DNA from 3 places in the Rhizobium sp. RU35A genome. Region 1 is predicted to be linked to each of the others. Evidence: predicted binding sites of a transcription regulator. Region 1 holds the regulator's gene; each other region holds the start of a gene.
The links. Region 1 encodes LexA, which represses DNA repair genes until DNA is damaged. Its sites were predicted from a motif close to TGTTCNNNNTGTGTTCNG; they were not measured.

Region 1 (10,941 bases):
GTAATCCTGTTGGGATCTGAACGCCTCTGGCGATAACGGCTTGCGGCGAAAGTCCTCGCTGGTTTTCAGTTTGGATAGCGATATCCGGCTCAAGTCGAATTCAAGTTCGTCGGATAACTGGCTCAGAGCATCCATCTTCCCGTCTACGTATTCATAAAAAGCGGAAAATATAGAAGTCAGGTCTTGGTAATCCTGCTCCATATTTCGGATGCTGTGGCACGCGTTATCTTCATAAACTTGCATCACGCGACACATGGCGCGAACGTGCCTTTCCGTATCCCTGATGATACTGGAAACCGTCATTTCGCTTTGCGGCAGGCCTGTGCGAAGCATGCTGTGTTCGGAATGTTTTTCCTTCATTGTCGTCCTCATTTTGGCATAGCTCCGCCTACGCCGCACAAAGGTGCGAAGCCTCGGGTTTCAGGTGATGTGAACTTTCAGGAAGCGGCGATCAGGCCGCTTCGGATTTCAAAAGCTGCGGTGATCCGAGCTTCGGATTACCTTCTAAAACTGCGCGGATATGGGCCAGTTTGATTCCGCCGCCGCTATGGGTTAGCAGCTTCGCGCTCTCGAGCAGTTGGCCCAAAAGGCGGGCGCTGGTCTGAGTGCCGTAGTTTGAGACTGCCTTGTAAGTGTCCATGCCCTCAACGCCATAAGCGGCGGCAATTAGCTGGCAGTCGTGTTCTGTCAAAGGGTTGAGGACGATTTCCATCCCTACCCGGCTGTCAATTTGTTCCCATGCGGCTTTGTCAATCCGCGACCCCGCAAGGCGTACGCCATTACCGCTCATAACCAGCGCGAGGTTGCAGGTTTCTTGGATATTCAGCAATTCACGCTGTGCCGTTGCGACGAGGTTTTGCACCTCATCTACGACCAGAAGCTTGCGCGGTCGCTTATGAGCCAAACCGTCCCAATTTCTGTCTTCGAACGTCGAAATGACTTCGGCGAACAAGTCGCGGGTGAACTTCTTGTCGGTAAGACGCCCTGCCGCTTCCAGCAGCATGCGGTACATATCCGGCGTGCTGTTCTGCGCCTGCCCTACGTGGCAATAGACCCCGCCAAGCTCCTGCGATAGATAGTACAGGGCCGTGGTTTTGCCGCAGCCAGGAGGGCTGATAATACGTGTAGGCCATCCGAAGTTCCGCGCATAAGCGATACCGCCACGGATATCGTGCACCGGCGCGATTTCAACGAAGAGGCTACGATCCGGGACTTTTGGCTTGGAGAGACGCATTAGAGGCCCTTTCCACTGATTGCGGTATTGATCATGAGCATTCGAGCCTCACGAAGGCGCTGCTGCTCTTCTTCCATTTGCTGGCGCGTCTTTTTGGCCGTCTTGCTCGGCACGATGGCCCGTTCCCGGTTCCAATCCACATCGACCGAGATCAGCGCGGCAGGTGGGTTCGGGACGACATCCGGCGTTGACTTGCCGATGTCGATCAGCTTTTCCAGCGGATCGATGTCAGGCACCGAACGCTTCATCTCGCGAAGAGCGCGCTTGCGGTTCTTGTCGCGGGCGGCACTGGTCTGTGCGCCTCTCGGATCATCGTACGGGAGTTGGACGTTCGGCTTTGCCCAACCAATCCGTTCTCCCTGGAGCGTTTCCACCAGCAGCTCATTGAAGCCGTGATAGGCTGGCACGCGGACGATGACTGTGTTTTCGAAGCATCTGTCGAGTTCGTCGCATGTCCATTCCCGCCCGTCCAGGCTGAAGACATGTTTACTCAGCTTGCGCTTTTCCGGCTTGGTGAACGCCATGTAGAACTGAGCTTCATCGATCAGCGTTGCCGCCCATCCATCCTTCACATGCGCGGCAAATGCCTGTTCTGGCGACTTTCCGCCCAAAGCACCGCCCTGCGGCAGACGCTCGTAGGCACTGAGAAGCCCGAAAACCGTTTCGCAGAAGGCGTCGAAACCGTCCTCGAACGGCGGCATCGGCTTCCCGAGTTCGCGCCGCTTCGGGTTCATGCGGTTGTCGTCTATCCAGCCTGGAATGTGCCGGAAATACTGCTGGTTCATCTGCCGGAAGAAGCCTTCGACCACCTTGGCGGAGGCGTTGTATGGCTTGGCGCGAATGACGCGGGCGCGATCCTCGGAATTGAAGGTCGTCACACTGCAATTGAGCTTCAAGGCGTCTTCAAGATAGTCCGCGAACCCGTATTCCGAGCCGTTGTCGCAATAAAGCTTCTGCGGCATGCCGAAGGCCGGATGCTGGCACATGCGCTTGAAAGCATCGATCACATCGACATTGCGCACCCCGCCCCGCTCATTCAGGAATACCAGATCGCCGAACACGCGGTTCGTTGCCACGTCATGGAAGGCGAGAAATTTCGGCGTGGCACAGGTGCCGTTCTCCCGGCGCACCATGACGTTGATATGGTGCACGTCCATGACGACGATTTCCATGGGCTGGAGACCGGCGATCGTGCGGCGGATACGGGGCTTGTTATCCTCGCTGGCCTTGCGGTCGAAATCATGCCGGTAGACAGCCTTGAAGCGCGCCTCTTGCGTGATCAGAGCATCGGGAATGCCGAAGAGCTTTTCCGCTTGTGCATTGTCATCCACCGGATAACCGTAGGCCGCTGTCAGGCGGCGCAACTCGGCGGACGCCATGAACTGGATGATCTTGCGCGTTGTTCCCTTCACGATCAGCCCGCGAATGAACTGCACGATATCCTCGGCAATGGTTTCCTTGGCGAAATCGTCAAAAGGAACGGCGTTCGACCAATACTGGTTGATGAATACCCGTTTCTGCCCCTTGTCGCGCCGGACCTTCTGCGCAAGCGCGTGAATGCCCTCGTTCTCGTAAATCTCGATCCACCTGTAGAGGGTGGATTTTGTCAGCTTGCGCCGCGATCCCGTCCAATCGAGCTTCCATTCACCGTCGAGCTTATCGATTACCGCCCTGCGTTCCGGGCTGCGGAACGGGTGAGCCAATGCCGGGGCGATGATCTCGTATTTCCAGGCCCGTTCGAAGCGGGCCGTATCATCGCCAAGACGGAGCCTTGAAACGGCCTCATCGGTCATTTGAAAGGCCTTCAAACGCTCCTGGAGATGCGGCGGAAGGCTGGAAACCTTGACCTGATATTGAATGCCGGATCGACCGCCGCGACCGTGGAAGGTTCGGACTTCAAGGGGGTGGCCATGCCAGGACATGCTTCGCCCGACCATTATCCTGTGGCAGCCACGACGAGCGTTTCGCTGATCGACGCCATACAAGCTCGCCAAGATTTGGCTGTCGATCCACTCCATCTTAAGCGGCCTTCAAGCCCGGAATGGTCGAAGGACTCTCTTCCTTCAGACCCAAGTCAACAGCGATGCGGTGACTGACACCACGCTTCCCACCCAGAGAACCGTTCAAAACCGCATAGACTGTGCGGGGATTGTAGCCTCTCCGCTCTGCCCATTCCCTGATGCTGATGCCTGCACATTCAAACTGTCGTTTGACATCTTCCCGGTTACTGATCATAGCAATCTCCTAGATGTTTCGCTGTCGAAGCACTCCATCAATATGTTTCAAAGGTGTCACATGTCAACACGAAAAAGTTTCGATAACGAAGCATCCAAGGCAATTGGGAAGCGGATTAGAGAAATTCGTGGTGACAAAACTCAAGCGGAGTTCGCCAACCTCGTCGGTGTGGATCGTGCAACATTATCGAACTACGAGAGCGGACGCAGACAACCCAATAGTGAAATTATCAAGAAGATAGCAGGAATAGGAAACGTAACTGTTGCCGCCTTGATTTTTGGCGAATACAAAACCCCATTTGAAGAATATCAAATGTCTATCAACCGAAGCATTGCTCAAGCTTCTGCGGAAAATCCGGGGTTCATACCAAAATGGTACATATCTCAGGACGAGATAGACGTAATTTTCTCGCTGAGGCGGATGTATGACGATGATGCGCGGCTAAGCATCATTCAAGAGATCGTCAACAAAGCCGAGGAATCCATAGATCATGACCGCGAACTAGATCAGGGTAAGGTTCCCCCCTATGGAGAAGCCGCTGTTGAGCGGTTGCGAGCGATACTCCAAACAGGGCGTTTCAACGAGGGATACGACCCGGAAGTTCAGTATTGGGCAACCCTCTGGGAAGAGGTGAAAAGCCCGCACAAAAAGGATTAGATTGATCACTATCCGCAAAGGTATCCGCAATCTTTTCGATCTGCGGACAAAAACATGGACGCTATCCCCAATAATGCAAGCCAACTCAGTTACTTAACCATTATGCCGGAACGGCGCAAAACGCTTCCACCGATTGGCGCATTGCGCACCCCCATTTTCCAACGAAAAATCTTTATAAATCAAGCGCGCAGGCCCGTTTTCATTCCAGAATAATTATGCGCGCCATTCCCGATTAATTATCGCGCCTCCATCAGCCGGTCACCCCAAAAACACCCGGCTTTTGGGGGCTTGCAGAACACATAAGGAACAGATAGGGTCTGTTCTGTATTTGTTTCGGGCTCGGGGTTGCCATATGCTGACACGCAAACAACAGGAACTGCTTCTGTTCATTCATGAACGCATGAAGGAGTCCGGTGTGCCGCCCTCCTTCGACGAAATGAAGGATGCGCTTGATCTGGCGTCGAAGTCCGGCATCCACCGGTTGATCACAGCCCTGGAGGAGCGCGGTTTCATTCGCCGCCTGCCAAACCGTGCCCGCGCGCTGGAAGTAATCAAGCTGCCGGAATCCTATGTGCCGCCGGCCCAGCCCCGTCGCGGCTTCTCACCCAGTGTTATCGAAGGCAGTCTCGGCAAGACGCCGCCCGCCAAGTCCGCCGCATCAGCGGCACCTGCGGAAGAATATACGGGAACGGCAACTGTTCCTGTCATGGGACGCATTGCTGCCGGCGTGCCCATCTCGGCCATCCAGAACAATACGCATTCGATTGCGGTACCGATAGAGATGCTGGGAACCGGCGAGCATTACGCACTCGAAGTGAAGGGCGATTCGATGATCGAGGCCGGCATTCTCGACGGCGATACGGTCATCATCCGCAATGGCAGCACAGCCACGCCCGGCGATATCGTGGTGGCGCTGGTGGATGACGAGGAGGCAACCCTGAAGCGGTTCCGCCGCAAGGGGGCCTCGATCGCACTGGAAGCGGCCAATCCGGCCTATGAGACCCGGATCTTCGGACCGGACCGGGTGAAGATACAAGGCAGATTGGTCGGCCTTATCCGCCGCTATCACTGACCAGCCGGCGCACCGGTTCCGGCACATCTGTCTCGAAGCTGCGGCGTCGCCAGTCATAGCTGCGATGAACGCTCCAGGGGCGCTCATGTGACATGATGGCAGCTTCCGCGCGCCAGTCTTCGACTCGTCGGCTGTCGCGAAAACGAACGATCAGGGATCCGGTGCGGCGCAAGGTCTGGGCGCTCAGCAGGAGAGCGCCGGAACGGCACTCATCGAAGCGGGCCTGTGGCGCAATGACGAGATCTGCGCGGTCGCAAGCGGTTCCGGTGAGACGATTGTCCTCAACGGTTATGAGTGTCGCCCCCTGCGAGGTGATCGCAAGACAGCCGGACGAGGGAAGACATACAAAGCGTCCCGGCTGTTTTTCGGCGTCTCTGCGCAGGGTCTGCAGGATGGTTTCCGCCTCGCCGGCCTTCAGCGGCACTTTGGCAGCGGCTCGCTGAGACTGTCTGTCGGTCGTCGTCGTGACAGTTGACGCCGGCTCCCGTTCTGTTTGCTCGATTCTCTTATTCTGTGCAGAACCCCTCTGGATTCCAGGGGCTGCCTTTCGGTTGGCCGCAGCGTCAGGCGGCGGCGACAACAGGCGCGGTGCGCTGGTCTGTTCGATGCGCAACGCATCCTGCCATTGCCGGTATAGAAAATCCGAAGGTCGGCGCCGGTTGGTCGCCGCGGCCTGCCCGTCCAGAAGGGCAACGAGGATCCCATCCTCCGAGACGAGCAGATCCGGCGAACTCGCACGCTCCGGAATGATCGTCATGGCGACAGCGGCCAGGATCAGCGGCAGACCAAGCAGACGCAGGCGCGTCCGAAGCAGCGTGAGCAGCAGGAAGCCGGCCGAGGCCAGCGGCAGGAAGCCAGCTGGCGGTCGCCCCGTCGCCACCTCGCCTCCCCAGCCTGCGACCGTTTCGGCAATCGCGATCACGCCCTGCAGCGCCCATCCCATCAGTGTCAGGAAAGGGACATCAAGCCCCAGGGGCATCAGCAGCATGCCGACCAATCCGGCCGGCATCACGACAATCGAAATCAGCGGCATGGCTGCCAGATTCCCCGCAAGACCATAGGCGGCCAGCCGGTGAAAATGAGCAAGCGAGAAGATTGTCGTCGACAGCATGCCGATCAGCGAAGTGGCCAGCACGCCCGCCGCGAAGCCGAACAACGGCAGGACGAGTCGCCCGAGGAATGAGTGCGCGCCCGCAAGCAGCCCGCGATCCTCCCAAGCTCCACCGCGCATCCAGACCTCATAGCCGGCCACGAGGGCAACAGTTGCCGCAAACGACATCTGAAAGCTTGCGCCCAGCACGGCGGATGGCGTCAGGACCAGAATCAGCACGGCTGCGAGGGCCACATTGTGCAGGCTGATCGAGGGCCGGTCGAACAGAACCGAGGCCAGCATGATGACCATCATCACGTAGGCACGTTCGGCCGAGACACCGAAACCGGAAATCAGGTAATAGGCCGTGACCAGTAGAAGCGCACCCAGGGCGGCAATCTTCTTGATCGGCACACGCTCGGCAAAGCCAGGGATGAGGCTGAGGGCTCCCCGCAGACCAACGAAGGAAATGCCGGCCGCCAGCGCCATGTTGAGCCCGGAGATCGCCACGATATGGGCAAGGCCGGCAAGGCGCAGCGCCTCCACGGTGGCTGGCGAAATCGCCCGCCGCTCATCCGTCACAATCGCGGCTGCAAAGGCACCGGCATCGCCCCCGACCACATCACGGATGCGCTGGCCGATGCTGGCACGCAGATCGAAGAGTGCGCCGTGCAACCCGGCCAGAAAGCCGCCTGGCGGTTCCGCCACGCCCAGGATGAGCGGACGCCCGTAGAAGAAGCCGACCGCACCGGTTCCTTCGAAATAGGCGGTGAAGCCGAAATCCAGCAGGCCCGGAAGCGCGGGCCCGGAGGGGGGAGACAGGCGCACACGCCCCTCGATCCGCGTGCCCGATGCCAGGGGTTCATGCGGCGCGCGCCACAGGAGCGCCACCCGCTCGGGGGGCCGGGAGAGTACCGGCTCGAAAGTTCTGAGAACATGCACCGTATAGCGCCAGCGGCCGCCCGCCACAGCCTCACGCCGCTCCACCACCCCCTCCAACCGCGTCACGACGGCTTGATCGAGAATAACGGTGGCATTCCGCAGACTTTCCAGATGGGCAAGCCCGAAGCCCGACAGGACGAGCCCCGCGACCAGCAGGCATGTTCTCCCGGCCCCCTGCCCGCGCCGTCCGGTCCAGATTGCAAGCGCGACCAGCACCGGGCCCATGGCAGACAGCCAGGCCGGTGGCGCGGCAGTGGCCGAAAACCAGAGAATGACCCCCAGCCCCAAAAACACGGGCAGAAGCAGAAAGCCGCGTCCATGGGCAAGCTCCTCCGCCAGCATGGTCTGCCACCACCGTGTCGGATCGGACCGATCACGCAATATTGACGGGGTGTCCGCCGAGATGTCCCAGGTCAGCGGAGCACGCGCCGTTCCCTCCCCCAGAAGGGCCGGAACAGGCAGAAAGGAAGGCTGGCGGAAGGCTTCCGCCTCTCGTCTCGATTCGCTCGCCGGGGTTTCCGCCTGCCTCACGCACCCTCCGCAGAATGGCGCCCGCCCTTAACAGAAATACAACCTGAACCTGTTTAGCTGCGGCGGTCAATTGCCGCTTTCTGCGGCAGAACAGGGCCAGCCTCAATTGGATCGATTGAAACGCAGAGAACCCGCCAAAGCGCTTCGCGGGAACCCGAAAACCCGGGTGAAGTTACGGATTTCGCGGTGCACAATTACCCGCGGCAAGTGCTTGGCAGCACGCGTTAGATCATATAGCTACTTTCAGAGGCTTCACTCATCTGGCGCTTTCAGCGCCTTTCCGCCCATCGGAGGATCAGTATGACGGACACAAGCGCACATCTTGGATTGGGAGAGAAGAAGGTTGACCTTCCGGTCAAGAAGGGCACGATCGGGCCTGACGTGATCGACATCGGCGCGCTCTACAAGCAGACCGGCGCCTTCACCTATGACCCCGGTTTCACCTCGACCGCGGCCTGCGAATCCAAGATCACCTTCATCGACGGCGACGAGGGCGTCCTCCTGCATCGCGGCTATCCGATCGAACAGCTGGCGGAGCATGGCGACTTCCTGGAAACCTGCTACCTGCTGCTCTACGGCGAACTGCCGACGGCTGCGCAGAAGAAGGACTTCGACTACCGCGTAACGCACCACACCATGGTGCATGAGCAGATGAGCCGCTTCTTCACCGGCTTCCGCCGCGATGCCCATCCGATGGCCGTCATGGTTGGCACGGTCGGCGCGCTCTCCGCCTTCTATCACGATTCCACCGACATCACCGATCCGCACCAGCGCATGGTCGCTTCGCTGCGCATGATCGCCAAGATGCCGACGATCGCCGCCATGGCCTACAAATACCATATCGGCCAGCCCTTCGTTTACCCGAAGAACGACCTCGACTATGCGTCGAACTTCCTGCGCATGTGCTTTGCCGTTCCCTGCGAGGAATATCAGGTCAATCCGGTTCTGGCGCGCGCCATGGACCGCATCTTCATCCTGCACGCAGATCACGAGCAGAACGCCTCCACCTCGACCGTTCGCCTTGCCGGCTCCTCGGGCGCCAACCCGTTCGCCTGCATCGCGGCTGGCATTGCCTGCCTCTGGGGCCCGGCACATGGCGGCGCCAACGAAGCGGCACTCAACATGCTGATGGAAATCGGCACGCCGGACCGCATTCCGGAATACATTGCCCGCGCCAAGGACAAGAATGACCCGTTCCGCCTGATGGGCTTCGGTCACCGCGTCTACAAGAACTATGATCCGCGCGCCAAGATCATGCAGAAGACCACGCATGAGGTTCTGGGCGAACTCGGCCACAAGGACGATCCGCTGCTGCAGGTCGCCATGGAGCTGGAAAAGATTGCGCTGACGGACGACTACTTCATCGAAAAGAAGCTCTATCCGAATATCGACTTCTATTCCGGCATCACGCTGAAGGCGATGGGCTTCCCCACCACCATGTTCACCGTGCTGTTCGCGCTTGCCCGCACCGTCGGCTGGATCGCGCAGTGGGCCGAAATGATCGAAGATCCGCAGCAGCGCATCGGCCGCCCGCGCCAGCTCTACACCGGTGCTGCCCAGCGCGACTACGTACCGGTCTCCAAGCGCTAAGCCGGCTCACAGACAGTAACAACACGGCCCGCGACCATCATCGCGGGCTTTTTTTATACCCTGCTTCTGCGACAGTGAATGCGGTTGCGATCGCGCGACGACCCTTGACTGGGACGAACGGGACGCTGCCACAACGGGAAGAGCTGCCCATGAACCGGCAAACGGCCGAGACAATCATTGCACTGGAACAGTGCCTGCACCAACCCGCCATCCGCACTGCACAAGATCGGGTGACCCATCTTCTGGCGGAGGATTTCATCGAGTTCGGAAGCTCCGGGCGTATCTTCGACCGGCAGACGACGGTCGCGGCCCTTGCAGCGGAAACACCATCCGCCCCTGATGAACGCCTCGAGACGTTGGACTATGTCGTGAAGGAGCTGGCGGGCGAGGTCGTGCTCATCACCTATCGTGCCCGCCGCACGGGATCATGGACGGGCAGCATTCGCGAAACGCTGCGCAGTTCCATATGGGCCTTCAGAGACGGCCGCTGGCAGATGATCTTTCATCAGGGAACTGTCGTGCCATCCGCGTGAGCACGGCGGTCAAGCAGCGCAAGGACCAGTCCTGCCCCGGCTTCGCCGGGTGCAACCGCCGTTGCCAGCCGCTGCCAGACAGTATTGAAGCCCTGCAGCATGGCGTGACGCTGTGGCGTATCCGCACACAGGCATTCCGCCCAACGCGCGAGATAGCCGGGCCGGACGAGATCGTTGATATGTTCGGGCAGGACCGGCTGGTCGGCAATCAGGTTCGGCAGCGAGGCGGACCAGATCCTGATGCGTGACAGCATGAACTTCATCAGCCAGTCAACCTTGTAGATGGAGACGGTCGGCACGCCGCAGAGCGCCAGTTCCAGGGTCACCGTGCCGGAAGCTGCGATCGCCATGTCGCCGTCTGCAAAGGCACGCCACTTGCTCTCGGCGCCCACCGTGATCTCGGGCCTGACGATCCAGTCGGCGGTCAGGCTGCGCACCAACGCTTCCTGCCGCGGCACGGTGGGCAACAGAAACCGCACGCGGCCATCATTGCGCTCGGACAGCAGTCGCACCGTTTCCTCAAGGGCCGGCATCAGGATTTTGATCTCTGTGGACCGCGATCCCGGCAGGATGATGATCGTCTTGATACCTTCGTCCCCGGGAAGTCCGCGCCCGGCACGCGCTGCGCGGACCCTGAGGACATCTGGGTCCGCCGTCAGACGGTGACCGATGAAGTCCGTCTTCGGGCCGCCGAGTCGCTGCATAGCCTCCGGTTCGAACGGCAGAACAGCCAGCACCTGATCGACATAGGCGAGCATCTCGGTTGCCCGGTGCTCCTTCCAGGCCCAGACGCTCGGGCACACATAATCAACGACAGGCAGGTCCGGCAGCGCCTTGCGTACGCGCCGGGCGACACGATGGGTGAAATCCGGGCTGTCGATGATGATCAGCACATCGGGCCGTGCCGCAATGATCGCATCTGCCGTCTGACGGATGCGCCGCATCAACTGCGGCAGGCGCTTCAGCACCTGGGTCAGGCCCATGATGGAAAGCTCCGAAAAGTCGAACAGCGAATCCAACCCCTCGGCTTCCAATGCGTCCCCCCCGACGCCGATGA
Region 2 (10,941 bases), on a different contig from region 1:
AGCGATCGCGAAATGGTGCGGCCGCATAACGATTCTGCCACCAGTTTCACCCTCGCGCATTAGAGAGAAATAGCTCGCGTCGACCTTCCCGGCGGTCGCGTTGCGGTCGTACACGAGATCTTGCAGGATGCGCTGTGTAGTGTCGGGCGCGATGCCAAGTTCCTCTTGAATCCCAGCGAGCAGATCTTGCTCCGGCATGTAAATGGCGCCGACAGCATCCTGCGCGCGCGCCAGATAGCGATGATAGAGTGCTTTAGTAAGCAGCATCCGGTAGACGTTGAAGAACTGTTGGTAAGTATAGCCGCCCAGGTCGATCTGGCTGTCGGACGGGATCAACGAAAAATATGCTGCGAGCTTCAGATCCGCCTCCTGCCGCATGAGCGGGTCGGCCGCTTCGAGATTAGGGGTGATTACCCCCTCCGGCTCATCCCTAAGCAGCCGTTCAATTTCTTCCGAGTGATTGAAGTCACGGAAATGGTATTGCGACCCAAGCAGTTGATCATTGTGAACGGTGAAAAACTGCCGCGGGATTGATTTGTCCCCGAAGCGAATCTCGACGCGACCGTCCGCAAACGACCAACTCATTGAGCCCGGTACATTGTACGAGTAATAGAGATATTCCCGGATCATGTAGTAGTGCGAAGCGAACGCGAGGTCGTTTATCATTTGCTGAAGGTCGATCTCACAGGCGACGTCCGCCCGATAACCATTGACGCCCGCGACCAGATGGCTCGCGAGAATCGAATAGCCGCGATCAATATAGCCGACGCTGTCGATACCGTTCTTGATCGCCCCAATTTCATATAGCTCTGATGCGATTCGAAGGGCGCTTGTGCTTGCCCAACGCAGGCTTGGCAGGGCATCGAGCGCCGCGTCCAACTGGCTCTCGAAGTCTTGCAATTGTTTCTTCAGTTCCGTTGTCATCGCCCCTCCTTCTCAGTTTGTTTCCACTTGCGTTTGGTGTGGATGATGTGAGTTGGTAAAACAACAGGGTTCGCCGAGCTCATTCCCAATGGCGAGGTGATCTATGCTAAGTCGAGGATACGAGAACTGAGCCACTCGCCACCCTTGGCAATTTTCGCAATATACCCTGGGGTGTTGGAAAATTGGTGATTCATCGATGCGCCAGTTGGAGTTCGATATTGCTGTTCACTGTTTGTTCTATTATAAGGTGTTAAGAAACCGTGGAGCGGCCTAATTAAGCTTGACGCATCTTTGCGATGGCATTGAATAAAAAAGATTGGAACAGGCGAAATGAAGCAAGCGACTCTTTGGAACGTCAAGAACGAGGTGGGCCCATTATTCGACCCCATCGATGCTGCGCTGGAACTCGGCGCATACGAGGCCCTGTGGAGTGAACAAAACGCAAGCTTCAAGTCCCTCGCTGAAAAGTTCGCAGAATCTCCTGAAGCGCGACCCTCTGATTTCATTCCGCCCGAACAAGCAAGGTTGGTTGCGAGCCGGGTGATCGACAAGCTCCGCGGTCCTGATGGCACGCGGTTTGATGTGCGAGTCAGGGGAGAACTCGAATATCCCGAGAGATTGCGGCAGGCCACTCACCCAGTAGAGCTCCTTTATTTTCAAGGCCGGTGGGAGCTGATTGCCACACGATCCGTGGCAGTTGTTGGCACCAGAAAACCTACTGCCGACGGATTGAGCCGCGTTCGACAGCTCGTGAAGAGGCTCGTGCAAGATAAGTTTACAATTGTATCGGGCCTTGCTGAAGGGATTGATACCGAAGCTCACAACGCTGCAATCGCAGCGGAAGGTGAGACGATTGCGGTTATCGGTACACCGTTGAATCACGTCTACCCAAAATCGAATGCGAGCCTGCAGGAGCGTATCGCACGAGATCATCTGTTGATCAGCCAGGTTCCACTTGAACGATACGAGGCGCAAAATTTTCGAGTTAATCGTTTCTTCTTTCCCGAACGGAATAAGACGATGTCAGCTCTTACCGAGGCGACCATTATTGTCGAGGCTGGCGAAACATCGGGAACGCTAGTGCAGGCGAGAGAGGCCATTAAGCAAAAACGAAAACTGTTCATTTTGAACAGTTGCTTTGAGCGATCGGATCTCACATGGCCGAAGCGTTTTGAGGCCGAGGGCGCTATAAGAGTACGCGAATATGACGACATCAGACGCGAGCTGGTCAGCTCGTCTTAGGGTCGTTGGCGATATCGAGCGCCCCGATCACTTCTATCTTGGTGATAGCGATACCTGCGCATATTTCGGCACCTATACGCCGCGGGCAGGGTTCGCCCATAGTTATACAAATCAGATTATCAGCAACCTGAAGAAGAGCCCGTCTCTTCGAAATACCGGGCAATGGCAATGGAAGCAGCGTGCTATTGCCATTGTCGGGGCCGCAATTGCCCAAAACGTCAATGCTACCAGCTGGCAAAACACTATATTTGTGCCAATTCCACCATCGAAACGTCGGGACTCGCCGGAGTATGATGACCGAATGCATCGCGTCGCACTGGCGATGGGAAACGGCGCTGATGTGCGGGAAGTCCTCTACACAGCGATTGAACGAGAAGCCCGGCATACAAAGACAGATCGACGTGACCGTGACGCGTTGAGAGCATCGTTGGCAATCGATGCTCGTCTAATCGGCAATCCGAGGAAGCAAGTCGTACTTCTCGATGACGTGCTGACTACTGGATGTAGCTTTAAAGTCTGCAAGGAGATGATTGGTGAAATCTGGCCCGAGTCATCGATCATCGGCGTATTCGTCGCACGCCGCGTTCCGCAAAATCCTTTCGCGGACTTGGATTTGGAATAGTTGACGTTGCACCGACGCGCGCATGGTCCTACGGCCAGTCCCACACGGAATATCGTTTGAAGGCGTCCGCGACCTCCTCTGGCGCCTTAAGATTTCGAATTTGTGCACCATTTGGAATCACATTTACTTGCGTCGCGGCGGCAGCATAGGGCTTGTAGGGATCCTTCAGTTCGGGGGTGGCCCCCGCCAGGGCGCGGTAATGATTTCCTCCTGGTGTTTTCAGCCAGGCCGCACAGATGACGTCAGCTCCTGTGGCTTTAATGAAAGCCCGGGCCGCCTCGAGGGAAAAACCCTCTGTTAGAATGTCGTCGACGACCAATACGGTCTTGCCTGGCTTCAGAGGGCTAGCTTTATAGCGACCACCGAGTTGTCCTGTCTTCGACGGGTCACGGCGAAGCTTGATTGTGGAGAGCTGATTTTTGTGATCCAGGCTTATGCCTTGCTGGCGGGCCGTCTGAGACTTTTGCGCTGGAGCATGGCGTTCCACAAGATCGACCAAATAGCTCGCACGCAAGGTGTCGGCCACAATCTTCAAGGCATTTGAAAGAACCTTCTGGGTCGAATTGGGATGATGGCCGGGATAAGGTGCCACGTAGTTGATGACTCTCCCCAACCCGGAAAAATAGAGGCGCGCTCCCATCAAGCGGCCCCAGAACCGCACATCGCCCTTATTGAATTTGACAGCCTGCTTCGCATCCGTGGAATAAGCCCCGGCAGTTGGGTAGGATTTTGAATACTCTGCAAGCGGAGCTATGCAATAGACCTTCAGGTCACCGTTTTCGATTGCCCAAAACCAGTCACCGATTGACAGACAGCAACAATCGACAAATCGAGCAACGTCCTTCGGGGACTCAAATTCAAACCCATAAGCGCTGTTCTGTGCATGCCAGCGGGCGTTGAGGAACATGAGTTTCCCGTTTCTGGCCGCTATCATATCCTCCTTGGTCGAACCGATATAGATCGCCTCTTCCGGCTGCCAGTTTTGAGTTTGCAAGACATGCTCCATCGCGCCGGCAAACTGCTTCATCGGCATATCGCGACCACCGCGAAAGTAGGGGATCTGGTGCCCAACCATCTCACTCAAAATATCGGGTATCTCTCGTTTAGACGCAGTCTCAATCCAACTGCTATTGCTGACGATCACCGGCGTGACATTTCTGGCCAGTAAGAACTTCAGCAGCTTAACGGTTTCGCCCATCAGCGTTGCGTCGATGCTTCCCTCGACAACGAGGGTATCGCGCAGGGAAAAGATTGCGCCTTTCAAGGTGTACATTTACGCGCCCCACTAAAGAAAACTTGTCTGTCGATAAAGAAGGTCGTCGCTTAAAGATTTCTCGACAAAGGTGCGAAATGCTTCGTCCTGCCCTGGCACGGTGAAGACTTGTCGGGGGCCTCGGCCGTCCGGAAGATTTATTGATCGATGATCCCATGTGGGCAACCGCAGACCCGCGATGGCCCGACCGAGGCCTGCTGCGTAGCGAACTGTATGCGCCGTGCCGCTTCGATCTTTCCATTCTACCGGGATGAGCGCTCTCGCCAGCGCAGCCTGCAATCTGTTGCGGCGGACAAAGTTGATGGCGCTATAGCTTTCGCCAGGCAAATACTCGGTGATTACAGCCCCACCGGCATCAACTATCTTGTTCCTAATTGGGCCAATGTTTTTCGGATAATCCGCTGTTATTCCCGTTCCCAAAACGGCTATTGTGGGCACCTTGGCAGCAAGGCTGGCGTTGTGGATGGCTTGATCGATCCCGAGTGCAAGGCCGCTAACGGTAGGGCGGTCCCAATGCCTCAAAGTCAAGCCGACGTATTCCGCGAGCCACAAGCCTTCAGGAGAGGGATCACGCGTTCCGACAATTGCAATCGATGGCGCAGTAAGGACTTCTGTATTGCCTTGAACGAAGAGCCAGTGCGGTGGATCATCGAGATGAAGCAGGGTGCGCGGGTAGCTTTCGTCTGAGCGAAGAACGATCTGGATTTGGCTTGCCTGAAAAGCAGCTTCGAGTTGATCGACGGATCTGGCGAGCGAGCTCATTATTTCTTTCCAATCGGCTTTCGAGCTGTTCGGAAGGCGGGCGCCCCTCGATTTCAGCAGTTGGACCAAGTCCTCCTCACTAGAATTGAAAACTGACTGGAACGATCTTTTCGACTCTGCAATTTGCCAAAGCGTGTGAAAGCCTACGCCCTTCATCATCGCCAAGGAGAGAAACGCCCTTTTTTCGGTGGTCAAATCCTGCTGATCGTCCACTTCACACTCCATTACACCGCTATGCCGGAACAGCCGCGCGGGGAGCCGCGTTTCGGCGTGACGCGCGACATGGCAATATTCTCTCCGACTGCCGAAGCGCTCCCGGCACCCGGCGGCGCCTAGAAGGCAAAACGTTCAAAAAAACCGACGTCCGCGCACGGGCCGGAAGCATGAAATCACGTAACATGGGCGCTCCGTTTTTTCACATTTATTTTTAACCGTTGGCCGGAACGAGGTCGCTGAATTTTGTTGGTAGGATCTACATTCCGCCTTCGCCATTTCCTACTAACACTCGCTTCGATCAAGCCGCTCCCCAACAGCCGTTCCCAACCGGAAACTTGGCAACGGCAAGAAAAATGGCCGGCGAGAGTAGGCCGCGATTAATACAATTGTTGGTAAGTCGAGCAAACGTCTTCCAAATAACCAAAAAGCTTGTTTATTTGGACGTTACAGATTCAGAGTGCGCGCATTAGATAGGCTGGTAAAATGAGCGTTGCGCCCGCAGTCGTCAAGCATAGTGCACCTGGGCCATATCTTGGCTATGCGCTCCAGCCCGTGCGCCTTTGCGTCCATCTCCTCACCGCTCCCCCAAAGGCAAAAGTGTCACTTGAGCTTATCGACGATGTAGCCGTCCACTATGCGGATGGCACGATTTGTCTTGAGCAGGTGAAGAGCGCCACCCGGCAAAATCCTCTTTCCGACTGGGCGCCTGATTTGTGGAAGGCAATCGCGAACTGGCTGACATTGATCTCGCAAGGTAAGGTGAAGCGAACGGAGGCAAGTTATCGTCTCTATGTGACGCCAATACGCCACGGTAAGCGGGCGTCACAGATCTCTCAAGCCGCAAGCGATGAAGATGTCGCCAAGGTGCTAAAGGCAATCGCGCAGGGGCTGCAGCGTTTTGATACCGAGCCGGCGTGCATGACCTATTTGCGACTCTTCCTCGAAGCCGACGAAGCGGACAAAGTGGCGATCCTCAAGAATCTCACCATCGTCAGTCAGGATCAGGATCCGGTGGATGTTTTGCGCGCCATTGTCGCTCCGACTGTAGACCCGCCGCTCGTCGATCTCATCTGCCGCTCTGCAATCGGCCTTGCGAAAGAACAGGCTGATTCTCTCATCCGCGCGGGCAAGCACGCCGTGTTGGACGCCGATGAATTCAAGACCCTCTTCAGGTCCTTCGTGCGACGCAACAACATGCTCGGTTATCTGACCTCGCTGGCCGAGGCGCCGGAGGACGCCGATGTCGACGCTATGCTTGAGATGCGACCTACCTTCGTCCGTCAGTTGGAATTGATCGACCTATCACAGGAGGATAGGTTCAGGGCGGTGAGCGACTACCTGCGTACGTCGGCCGACAAAACTCTCTGGGCCGAGAGTGGGTTGATTTTTGGACCGGGAATGGCCGAGTGGGATCAATCCCTTATTCGGAGGCATTCAGCTTTTGCCGGCGAAGTTGCCGATCTCCATTCTGATCATTCGGAAGAGGTTCGCGGCCGGCTGATCTACCGTCGCTGTTCAGTGCTTGACGCATCACTCGACGGTCGCGGGGTTCCCGGCCACTTCGTAAATGGCTCGTACAATGCGCTGGCGGACACGAAGCGCGTCGGCTGGCATCCCCGGTATTCTACTTTGCTGGGTGAGGATCTATGAGCCAAGCTGCCCTTTCGGAGTTGGAAATTATTCAGAACCCAGCGCTAGGTGCTTATTTGCTCTGGAGATTCGGTACCGCCTATCAGGCGGCTGGTGAGGCCCCTCCCATTTTTCCACTGGCCTTTCTAGTGCTGCCGATCGTCCTGCATCGCCAGACCCAGCAGGTTGTCACATCGACCCGGCGGTCATCTGGGCTTTCATTGTTTGCTGCTAACTTGGCGGAGGATCGGGACAACCTTCTCTCCCTCCACCCCCGTTGTATGATGCTGCGTCCGCTGACACTCGCCTCGGTAGGTTTCGGACTGCGCACCCGCCTTCTATCTCTGCACTATAACGATGCCCGCCTTCGTTCCAACAGCCTTGAGGGTATCGCGAAGCCTCCGCAGGTCCCCGAGCGCTTGCGGCACCTTGTCACCGCCTCCGAAAAACTCGGCGGCTGGCTCGCCGTTCTCGGCATTCACGACATCGCGATGACATTGAGGGTCGATTTCTGATGCATTTCCAGCTCCTCAAGTTGATCCTCTGGCCGCGTATTGATGCAGATCCGCAAATCATCACCTTCGTGCCAGGCAAATTGAATGTCATTAGCGGAGCGTCGAAGACCGGCAAGTCGGCAGTTATTCCGATCGTCGACTACTGTCTTGGCTCGGACAAATGTTCCATTCCCGTTGGAGTAATCCGCGAACATTGCAGCTGGTTTGGTGTGGTTGTCGATACCATTGAGGGGCAGAAACTGCTTGCGCGCCGAGAACCTGGCGACCAGCAGGAAACGAGCGACATGGTATTGATAGAAGGGCCTGTCGTCGAAATCCCACGCCGGATTTCAGCGAAGACTCACAACGTTAATGCGATAAAGGGGAAAATGAACAGTCTGGCCGGGCTGACGGGCTTGGCATTTGATCCCTCCCCTGAGGCGGCTGGAAAGGGACGTCCCAGTTTCCGCGACCTGATGGCCTTCATTTTCCAACCCCAGAACATTGTCGCGAACCCGGATGTCCTATTTTTCAAGGCGGACACAACGGAACACCGCGAGAAACTTCGAATAATATTCCCCTACGTGCTTGGCGCGGTGACGTCACAAATCCTGCTCGCCCGATTCGAACTCGACCGTCTCGGCCGGATTTTACGCCGCAAGGAAGCCGAGCTGCGTGCCGTCGTATCTTCAACTGCGACGTGGCAGCGTGAAGCACAGGCCTGGCTCCGGCAGGCGATTGAATATGGCCTGCTGCCCGCCGGTCAGCGAATTCCCGAGGAGTGGCCGCAGATCGTCGATTTGCTGCGCTCAATAGTGCGAGCAAAGCCGATCGAAGCTCAACCAAGTATCGAAGGCGTAGACGCAAGCTTCGTCAGATTGAGCGAGCTAAGACGCGCCGAGACGGTTAGTGCAGGAAAGCTTTCCGAGAACCGTCAACGCCTGAAAGAAATCCATCGGCTGATAGAAAGCAGTGAGGCGTTCGGCGGCGCCATGCGAATCCAGCGAGATCGTCTGAGCCTTTCGGGGTGGATGCGCGGGCTCTATCTCGACGCCGACGAACCGTTGACATCACTTGCAGGTTCTGGCCGCGACCAGTTGATAGCACTTTGTGATGCCTTAGAAGGCATAGAAATCAGGCTTCGGTCTCATCCTTCAATGTCGGACACGCTCGATCGTGAATTATTTAAGCGCCGCTCCTCTACGCAGGAAGTGCTGGACGAACTCAACGCGATCAGACGAGAAATATCAGTTCTTGAAAGGGAATCGGTCGAAGCGCAGGAGGCCGCGGACCGGCTGGATCGTATCCAACGATATCTCGGCCGGGTTGAGCATGCTTTGCGCCTTTATGATGATGCAGATCAATCTTCGTCGCTGCGCGAGGATGTCCGCGAGCTGCAAGGCCAGATACAAGCTCTGCAGCGGACGGTCTCCGAAGGCGATATTCGCCGCCGGCAGGCAAACGCACTCGATCAAATTCAGGGGTTCACAGGCGAGCTTATCCCCCAGCTTGACGCTGAGTGGCCGGATGCCCCAATTCGCCTTATGATCGATGACCTTACTCTCAAAGTTATCAGAGGAACCCGTAGTGATTTTCTCTGGGAAATTGGCAGCGGCGCAAATTGGCTTGCCTACCACGTTGCGATTACCGTCGCGCTGCAGCGCTTTTTCCGCCTTTCCCAAGCCCATCATGCAGTCCCGGGAATGTTGATCTACGACCAGCCAAGCCAAGTCTACTTCCCAAAACGTTCGGCACAGTCCGTGTTCGAGGAAGAAAAGGAGATCGATTGGCGTGATGAGGACATCGTTGCCGTTCGGAAGATATTCAAGCTGTTGTCGGATGAGACAATTGCAGCGGAAGATCGGCTGCAAGTCGTAGTCCTCGACCATGCTGATGACGGGGTCTGGGGCGGCATCGGCAATCTCCACCTCGTCGACGAATGGCGCGGAGACCGGGCACTGGTGCCCAAATCATGGATCAGTGCCAGTGGCGAATGACGATCCCGTCTCCGACCTCCTGCTGGGCATAAGAGTGCCGCAAGAGGGCACCGCATCGATCCACTAAGTGCTCTCCCGTTGATAGGTGATCTGCGAGTCGTTCTTTTTGGGTCACGGCTGCTTGCGATTGCTCCGCACTGACTTGGACTGCTTCCGCAGTGGTTGCGCCTCGCCGAATTGGTAAAAGCATGGATCAAGATATCACGTATGATGAAGCCTCGTTGAAATCCTAAAGTATTCCCCACGCCCTAAACCTGCCCCTCCCCGTCATCTCGCGCAGGCCGAGCTCCAAAACGATCCGCCGCGCCGCCTGCGGCGTCACCTCCAACGTTTTCGCCACCATTCCGGCCGACACGAGCGGCTTCGCCATCACGAGCTCCACCAACTCCGGCAGTTTTGACGACGTTCGGCGGCCCTCCAGTTTTCGGTCCATCATCGTTTTCGCCAGCGCCAGCCGGTCATGTTCCTTCATGCCGATCTCGGCGGCCGTCAAAAAACCTTGGCCGATAGCGAGAAGCCGGGTTTCGCGATCACGATTCCGGCGCCGATCGACGGGAATGGTTTTCAGGCCGAGGTTGATGGCGGCGAGATGCCCGCCGGTGGTGATGTCGGCCTGGCGCAGGATCGAGGCGGCAAACAGACGGCCGAGCCAAGGCGCGTGCTGCAGGACCAAAATCTCGTTCCAGGCATCGAGGGCAATGATCGCCCGTAACACCGGCGGCAGGTTTTCGGCTTGGCGCAGCACGCCGAGCCATTCGTCGAGCCGGGCATCTTCGTCCCAGTCGAGATCATAGACGAGAGGATCCTTTTCCGCTGCACTGCTGCCGCCGGCGCGGCCGGGCCGTGTCGCGTCCTCGATTGCCGCTTGCGATCGCGCTAACACAGCATCGATAGCGGCGTAGTCGACGCCGACGACACTATCTGCCTCATCATCATCCCCCTCCCCTTCCGGATCGACGACGACCGAAGGTCGAATGAAGCCGGCTGTCTCCGCCTCCGCCGCGCTGGCCGACGTGATGTCCGACGTCTGTCGCAACGTCCGAATACCCTCTGCGGACAAGGCCCAGTCCGGTGAATGCGCGGCGATGCGCCGGCGGGTGCGCAGCACGTCGCGGGCGATGGTGAGTTCGTGGGTGGGTGTGCGGGTATCGCGAAAGGCGTCGTGGAGGACGAGGTCTTCGAGATGCACGAGTTCGCCGTCGATCCATAGCGAGGCGCAGGCATCGGTGAATTGGGATCGTTCGATCCACCCCTGACCGACCGGCGAACGGGCGACGCGCTCGTCGAGACGGGTAAGCGCGATGCCTGCGGCAAAAGCCGGCTCCAGAAGCGTTGTTACGCGGATTTTCGCGAGATCGTAAGGCATTGATATTATGGTAAATGATTTGCTAAACGAATGCTATATCAATATTGCGGTTCGCCACATGGGGTCAGAACAAGAGCAGTCCGAAATCGTACGCTAAGGCCGAACGGAACAGGAACGATGTTGTAGTTCGGACCTGCAGCATCCGATCTCTGTGGATTGCCATCGACATGCGCCAGTTTTGATTTCTCTGTCCGGCCCGACTCGACAACGCTCGACGCAGGTTGGTCGTGAATGGAGTCGGGCGATGGCAAAGCGCAAGCTGCTCAAAGATCAAGATCGCCGGAGGCTTGTCGATATCCCAGTCGACGAGGACAGCTTAATCCGACACTATTCGTTGTCATTGGCGGATCGCCTGGAGATCGAACTGCGGAGACGTAATCACAATCGGCTCGGCTTTGCCATCCAGCTATGTCTGA
Region 3 (7,441 bases), on a different contig from region 1:
GAGGTCTTCGGGTGGCCTGCCGAACTCCCGCTTTCGCTCCGCTTCCACCTCATCCATGATTCTGGAAAATTCCTCATCGAGGGCGCCTTCCTCGACAAGATCGAGCGGATCGCATCGAAGGCCGTCTGTGCAGGAGGGTCGGCGTCAGGCTCCGTCAGTTGCAGACTTTTCCGCAGCAGGTCTTCTGCCTCTTCGCACGAGGTGCGCCCAGCTCGGCTCGCCCGTGCCGCGATCTGGTGTGCGAGTTTTTCATCCAGATTTCTGATCAACAGGTCACCCAAGGGCCACCCTCCCTGATGTCAATCTCATCATAGGAAGACGGCGGCTGGGCTTCAAGCAGTCAGATGGCCTTGGGTTTTGACTTGGCGGCCTTGGTGAAGCGCTTGATCACCATCTCGCGCTTCAGGCGGGAAATATGGTCGATGAACAGCACGCCGTTCAGATGGTCGATCTCGTGCTGCAGGCAGGTGGCCAGAAGCCCGTCGGCCTCCAGCAGGTGCTCCTTGCCGTCGCGGCCGACGTGGCGCACGGTGACGGCCGCCGGGCGCTCCACCTCGGCATAATATTCCGGAATCGACAGGCAGCCTTCCTCGTAGACCGAACGCTCGTCGGAGGACGCAACGATCTCCGGGTTGATGATCACCAGCGGCTGCTTCTCCTCGCCCTCGCGCGAGACATCCACCACCAGGATGCGACGCGGCACACCGATCTGGATGCCGGCAAGGCCGATGCCCGGGGCGTCATACATGGTTTCCAGCATGTCGTCGGCCAGTTGCAGCACGTCGGCATTGACCTGCTCGATCGGCTGGGACACCTGACGCAGAAGGGGATCGGGAAGAATGATAAGAGGCTTGATCGTCATGCGCCTCCCATACTCCATCTTTTCCGAGGAGGAAACTGGCCGAAAGGCGGGTTTTGCGTGGCAAAACGCATTTGTTCCCGTTTTGATCTTTCGTCCTCACCCAAACTCCGCTACCGTTTGACGATGCAGAACGACAGCCTTCGCCTCTTCGACCAGATCCTCGCCCTCCTTGCCGGCCCGGGCGGCCTGTTTCTCCTTGGCGGCCTTGCCATCGGGCTTGTGCTGTCGCTGCTTTTGCGGCGCGGCGGACAGGCAGACAAGGCCGGGCTGGACCTTCGTCTGGCGGAACTGATGCAGGCCCAGGTGGAAATGCAGGGCCGCGTCGCGGCGATGACGGATGCGCTCGGCAGCCGGCAGGCGGAACTCAACCGCGCCATCAACCAGCGCCTCGACGGCATGTCGCATCGGCTGGGCTCCACGATTGCCGAACAGACGCGCACCACACACGACAACCTGCGCCGGCTGCAGGAGCGGCTTGCCGTCATCGACGCAGCCCAGAGCAATATCCAGACGCTCGCCCGCGACGTCGTCGGGCTGCAGGCGATCCTCTCCAACAAGCAGACGCGCGGCGCCTTCGGCCAGGGCCGCATGGAGGCGATCATAGCGGATGCCCTTCCACAAGGAGCCTACAGTTTCCAGGCGACACTTTCCAACGGCTTGCGGCCGGATTGCCTCGTGCCCATGCCGAACGGGGCGCCGCCGCTCGTCATCGATGCCAAGTTTCCGCTGGAAGCCTGGCATGCCTTTCGCGAGGCCACCCAGCCGGAGGCGCGCAAGGCCGCCGGCCAGCAATTCCGCCGGGATCTCGAAACCCATATCCGCGACGTTTCGGAAAAATACCTGATCGCCGGCGAAACGCAGGAGACGGCCTTCCTCTTCGTGCCATCCGAATCCATCTTCGCGGAGATCCACGAGCATTTCGAGGGCGTGGTGCAGAAGGCGCAGCGTGCCCGCATCGTCATCGTCTCCCCCTCGCTGCTGATGCTGTCGATCCAGGTCATCCAGGCTGTGCTGAAGGATCAGCGCATGCGCGAACAGGCGCATCTGATCCAGGGCGAAGTGGCGTTGCTGATGGAAGATCTGCTGCGGCTGGACGAGCGCACCCGCAAGCTGCAGGCGCATTTCCAGGCCGCGACGCGCGATGTGGAGCAGATCCTCACCTCATCCGACAAGCTGACCCGCCGCGGCGCCCGTATCGGCGCGCTCGAACTGGAACAGCCGGTGGCAAAACCGTCCGCACCGTCCGAGCCCCCGGTGGAGCGTGCCGTCGAAAGCCGGACGGGACTTCTGAAGCTGAGGGTGGTTGACGAGGATTGACCCGCTCGGGCAGTGTCCGCCGCACAGGAAACACCAGCACGCAGGGCTTCACACCTCATGATCACTGTCTTCGGTTCTGTCAACATGGACCTCATCGCCACCACGGCGCGCCTGCCGCAGCCGGGAGAAACGGTGGCAGGCGACAGCTTCTCCACCGCCGCCGGCGGCAAGGGCGCCAACCAGGCGCTGGCGGCCCAGCGCGCCGGAAGCCCCGTGCGCATGGTGGCCGCCGTCGGCAATGACGGCTTCGCCACACCGGCACTCGCCCTGCTGGACGCCGCCGGCGCCGATCTGTCCGCCGTGCGCCGCGTCGGCGAACCCACCGGCACGGCGCTGATTCTGGTCGGCGGCGATGGCGAGAACATGATCGCCGTCGTGCCCGGCGCCAACGGCATCTTCCTGCCGGAAGACGGCACGGCCGCCGTCTCAGGCATGGCCGATGGCGATACGCTGATGCTGCAGATGGAAGTGCCGGCCGCGGCCGTCGAAGCAGCCATGCAGGCGGCGAAGGCGCGCGGCATCCGCACCCTGTTCAACACCGCGCCGCTGACGACGGATGCCATCCGGCTGGCCGGTCTTGCCTCCATCGTGGTCGCCAACGAAACCGAATTCGAGCTGCTGATCGGCAAGCATGATCTCGACGATGCGGCGCGGCTTGCCGAAATGCAGCAGTTGCATGCGAAGACGGGCCAGACGCTGGTGGTGACGCTTGGCGGCGACGGAGTCGTGGCGCTGCATGCCGGCGAGGTACTGAGGGCCAAGGGCCTTGTCATCGAACCGGTCGATACCGTCGGCGCCGGCGACACCTTCTGCGGCTATCTCGCGGCAAGCCTCGACCAGGGGCTGGATTTTGCCACAGCGCTACGTCGGGCGGCGGTGGCAGGCTCGCTCGCCTGCCTGAAGCCCGGCGCCCAGCCGGCCATTCCCACAGCTGGCGAGGTGGCGGCGCGGCTCTGAACGCTGCGGCGCCGACAGGACAAACCTGCGGAACGGTCGCTTGCGAAAACTTGCACTGGCCGTTCCGGCACACCATATTGCTCGTCATCCGGCGCATGCCACACGGGTGCGCCAGCCCATAAAGTCGCTTGCTATCAAGGACTGCGCGATGAGCCGCATCACCCCCTTCACCAGCCCTCTGCTGCTGGGTTTCGACACCATGGAAAAGACCCTCGAGCGCCTGGCCAAGGCGAATGACGGCTATCCGCCCTACAACATCGAGAGGATGCGGCCGGATGCCGCGGGCGAGCCGGAAAGGCTGCGCATCACGCTCGCGGTCGCCGGTTTTTCCGAGGACGATCTCGATGTCAGCGTCGAGGAAAACCAGCTGACGATCCGCGGCCGGCAGGTGGAAACGGGAGAGCGCGACTATCTCTACCGCGGCATTGCGGCGCGCCAGTTCCAGCGGGTTTTCGTGCTGGCGGATGGCATGCAGGTGTCCGGGGCGAAACTCTCCAACGGGCTTCTCTCGGTCGATCTCATTCGTCCCGAGCCTGAACGCATGGTGCGAAAAATTAACATTTCGGTTTCAAAGTAAGAGGCCTGGCAGAAATGCCCGTACCCCTCATACGGAGGCTGGAATGCTCCTCAAGAACGCCACCGCGCGACTGACGCAATCGGAACTTGCCCATCTCGGCTCCGGCGAGGTCGGCTACATCCGCAAGATGCGCTCCGAAGATGTCACCCGCTGCTTTCCCGAAGCGCCGCAGATCGATCCGGCACTGGATCTCTGGGCCCTGTTCGGTGCCGATGGCACGCCGATTCTGTTGACCGACAACCGCTCCAGCACCTTCTTCAAGGCCGCCGAAGACGACCTCAAGACCGTCAGCCTCCACTGACGGTCCCGCACCTGCGGCATCGGGCTTTTCGCCTGCCGCCTCAATCCCTCACAAATGTCAGATAGGCAGAGGAACGGCCTTCACGCCGGGCCTTGGCCTCATAGCGCGTGCCGGGCCAGGTCGGGAACGGCGTCAGCCAGTCCGCCGGCTCCTCGGCCGTCCAGCGGAAGCCGCCATGGGCCGCGCAATGCTGCAGCGTCCAGTTCACATAGGTGTCGATGTCGGAGGCGAAGCAGAACAGGCCGCCAGGCTTCAGCACGCGATGGAAGCGGGCGAGATTGACCTGCGAGACGAACCGCCGCTTCCAGTGCTTCTTCTTCGGCCACGGATCGGGATAGAGCAGGTCGATACGGTCGATCGAGCCCTCCGGCAGCCAGTCCAGCAGCACGGTGGCATCGTCGTCATAGACGCGGATGTTCTGGAGGGCGAGGTCTTCGACCCGGGCAAGCAGCTTCGCCATGGAATTGACGAAGGGTTCGACGCCGATGAAGCCGGTCTGCGGCTGTTCACCGGCGCGGTGCACCAGATGTTCGCCGCCGCCGAAGCCGATTTCCAGCCGGATCGCGGTAACGGGGACAGGAAATAGCGTGGCAAGGTCATCCGGCCGGGGTCCGGCCGGATCGATGCGCAGGGACGGAAGGACGGCCGACATCAGGTCCGACTGGCGGTCCCTCAACGGTTTTCCCTTGCGCCGGCCAAAGAATGCCTCGGTGGCTCGCGACCGGCGCTCGGTATCCATTTCGGTTCGTCCTTCAGTTCTTCAGGGCTTCCTTCAGCGGCTTCACGAGATCAAGCTTCTCCCAGGAGAAGGACCCGTCGCGGCCTGCCTTGCGGCCGAAATGACCGTAGGAAGACGTCTTGGCATAGATCGGCTTGTTGAGATCGAGGTGACGACGGATGCCGCTCGGAGAGAGGTCCATCACCTTGCGGATCGCGGCCTCGACCTGGTCTTCGGTTACCTTGCCAGTGCCATGCAGGTCAACATAGATCGACAGCGGCTGGGCAATACCGATCGCATAGGAAATCTGGATCGTGCACTTGTCGGCAAGGCCGGCGGCGACGACGTTCTTGGCGAGATAGCGCGCGGCATAGGCGGCGGAGCGGTCGACCTTGGTGGTGTCCTTGCCGGAGAAGGCACCGCCGCCGTGCGGCGCGGCCCCGCCATAGGTGTCCACGATGATCTTGCGGCCGGTGAGGCCGGCATCGCCATCCGGGCCGCCGATCACGAATTTGCCGGTCGGGTTGATGTACCAGGCGCAGTCGTCGGCAATCTTCAGATCGGACAGTGCCTCGCGGATATAGGGCTCGACGACCTCACGCACCTTCTTCGAATCCCAGCTCTCGTCCAGGTGCTGGGTCGAGAGAACGATAGAGGCCACTTCCGATGGCTTGCCGTCGACATAGCGCACCGTCACCTGACTCTTGGCATCAGGACCGAGCTTGCCGACATCGCCCTCGCCCTTCTTGCGGGCGGCAGACAGCAGCTGAAGAATGCGGTGCGAGTAATAGATCGGCGCCGGCATCAGTTCCGGCGTCTCGTTGCAGGCGTAACCGAACATGATGCCCTGGTCGCCGGCGCCCTCATTACCCTGCTGGTCAGCGGCATTGTCCACGCCCTGGGCGATGTGGGCCGACTGGGAATGCAGGAGCACGTCGATCTTGGCGGTCTTCCAGTGGAAGCCGTCCTGTTCGTAGCCGATGTCCTTGATGGCGCGACGGGCTGCCGTCTTGAACTTCGCGGGGTTGATCACCTCGTTGCCGTTCTTGTCGGTCTTCATCAGGCTCGGCGGCAGGCGCACTTCGCCGGCAATCACCACGCGATTGGTCGTGGCGAGCGTCTCGCAGGCAATGCGAACCGTCCACGGGTCAACGCCGGTCTTCGCCGCCTCCCGGTAAACCAGATCGACGATTTCATCGGAAATGCGATCGCACACCTTGTCAGGATGACCTTCGGCGACGGATTCGCTGGTAAACAGGTAGTTGGCGCGCATGCTGGGATTCCCCTCAAGAACAAACCGCTGTCTGTGGTAGTGAGTTCGTCGCTCAAAAACAAGGACAGAACCACATAAATATATCTTTATACGACAACGGAAGGTTTACGCCGCGCCCGAAGGTGACATTTTTGCCAAAAAAAAGCGGCCACTGGGGCCGCTTTCTCGGGGATGCCTGTCGAACGGGCTCAGTCGACGTCGGCTTCGGCGGCCAGTGCCTTGACGAGATCGACCAGCTTGCGACGAACCTTGGGGTCGGTGATCTTCACGAAGGCGCGGTTGAGCTGCAGACCTTCGGACGAGGACAGGAAATCGACGACGTAGTTCGAGCTGGACGCTTCGGCGAGGCCCGGGCCGCCGGCGGACTGTTCGCCAGGCGCATCTTCGAAGAAGAAGGAGACGGGTACGTTGAGAATGCTGGAAATGTTCTGCAGGCGGCTGGCGCCAACGCGGTTGGTGCCCTTTTCATACTTCTGGATCTGCTGGAAGGTGATCCCAAGGCTTTCGCCCAGTTTTTCCTGGCTCATGCCAAGCATGGTGCGGCGAAGCCGGATACGGCTCCCGACATGAATATCGATCGGGTTCGGCTTCTTCTTGTTCTCAGTCATCGTAAACGTCCTAGGTTGATCTTCAATCCCCATAACTCGCAATACGTGTACCCATATACTTCCGCATACTTGCGTGCTGCCCAGGCACCGCATGAAAGCACAGGTTCCAACGAACGCGGTTGCACTATGCAATTTTAGGGTTTTCCGGTCAATTGAGGCGGATTTTTAAACCCATGCGCGAAACGCCTGCAATCAAGAACATAGTAATGATCAACAACCAGAAGTGCGTTTCACGCGCGTATATGTCCCACGACGGGACGACGTCACCACCCAAAGTCGAGTCGATCACGCCTTTTTGATCGAAGTCAAGGCCTTCTTTGATTTGGCCATGCCCGTCGATGACCGCCGAAACCCCGCTGTTTGCGCCGCGAATCAGTGTCAAGCCCGTCTCGACAGCCCGGAGACGGGCCTGCAGGAAGTGCTGGTATGGCCCGGGCGTCCTGCCGAACCAGGCATCATTGGTGATGTTGAGGAGAGCCGCCGCGCGACCCGCATCCGCCGTCAACTCATTGGGAAAGATCGCTTCATAGCAGATGAGCGGATAAAATGACGCACCCGACGGCAGCGTGATCAGCGCAGGGCGCGTGCCGGCAGTGAAACCGCCCGGCATGTCAACGATGTTGGAAATGCCCAGCCGGTTCCAGAAGCGTTCGAATGGTAAATATTCCCCAAACGGGGTCAGATGCACCTTGTCGGTTGCAGCAATGATCTGGCCCTGGCTGTCGATCGCATAGATTGAATTGTAGTAAAGCGGCTCCTGACCCGCCCCGCGCGCTTCCATGCGCACCACACCGGCAATCAGGATCTGGCCATCCTCCAGCACATCCG

Region 2: F3H95_RS25835 (DNA-processing protein DprA) is a predicted target of LexA. The motif match lies at 1,147-1,164, and genes of this name have one in related genera.
Region 3: rmuC (DNA recombination protein RmuC) is a predicted target of LexA. The motif match lies at 935-952, and genes of this name have one in related genera.

What each region holds. Positions count from the first base shown of each region.
Region 1 is NZ_FTMR01000007.1:143,562-154,502, forward strand. Features, by position in the region: gene F3H95_RS16725 (hypothetical protein) at 1-360, opposite strand, end outside; gene F3H95_RS16730 (AAA family ATPase) at 452-1,234, opposite strand; gene F3H95_RS16735 (helix-turn-helix domain-containing protein) at 1,234-3,252, opposite strand; gene F3H95_RS16740 (DNA-binding protein) at 3,254-3,469, opposite strand; gene F3H95_RS16745 (helix-turn-helix transcriptional regulator) at 3,530-4,126, shown strand; gene lexA (transcriptional repressor LexA) at 4,479-5,198, shown strand; gene F3H95_RS16755 (ComEC/Rec2 family competence protein) at 5,179-7,611, opposite strand; gene gltA (citrate synthase) at 8,062-9,351, shown strand; gene F3H95_RS16765 (DUF4440 domain-containing protein) at 9,501-9,884, shown strand; gene lpxB (lipid-A-disaccharide synthase) at 9,857-10,941, opposite strand, start outside.
Region 2 is NZ_FTMR01000022.1:4,111-15,051, reverse strand. Features, by position in the region: gene F3H95_RS25840 (hypothetical protein) at 1-924, opposite strand, end outside; gene F3H95_RS25835 (DNA-processing protein DprA) at 1,255-2,166, shown strand; gene F3H95_RS25830 (hypothetical protein) at 2,129-2,788, shown strand; gene F3H95_RS25825 (phosphoribosyltransferase family protein) at 2,817-4,061, opposite strand; gene F3H95_RS25820 (DNA-processing protein DprA) at 4,074-5,036, opposite strand; gene F3H95_RS25815 (ABC-three component system protein) at 5,523-6,689, shown strand; gene F3H95_RS25810 (three component ABC system middle component) at 6,686-7,183, shown strand; gene F3H95_RS25805 (DUF3732 domain-containing protein) at 7,183-9,159, shown strand; gene F3H95_RS25800 (RHE_PE00001 family protein) at 9,389-10,525, opposite strand; gene F3H95_RS25790 (Tn3 family transposase) at 10,770-10,941, shown strand, end outside.
Region 3 is NZ_FTMR01000012.1:104,570-112,010, reverse strand. Features, by position in the region: gene def (peptide deformylase) at 341-862, opposite strand; gene rmuC (DNA recombination protein RmuC) at 980-2,179, shown strand; gene F3H95_RS22495 (ribokinase) at 2,237-3,136, shown strand; gene F3H95_RS22490 (Hsp20 family protein) at 3,285-3,713, shown strand; gene F3H95_RS22485 (DUF1150 family protein) at 3,757-4,014, shown strand; gene trmB (tRNA (guanosine(46)-N7)-methyltransferase TrmB) at 4,055-4,753, opposite strand; gene metK (methionine adenosyltransferase) at 4,767-6,005, opposite strand; gene F3H95_RS22470 (helix-turn-helix domain-containing protein) at 6,194-6,613, opposite strand; gene lnt (apolipoprotein N-acyltransferase) at 6,762-7,441, opposite strand, start outside.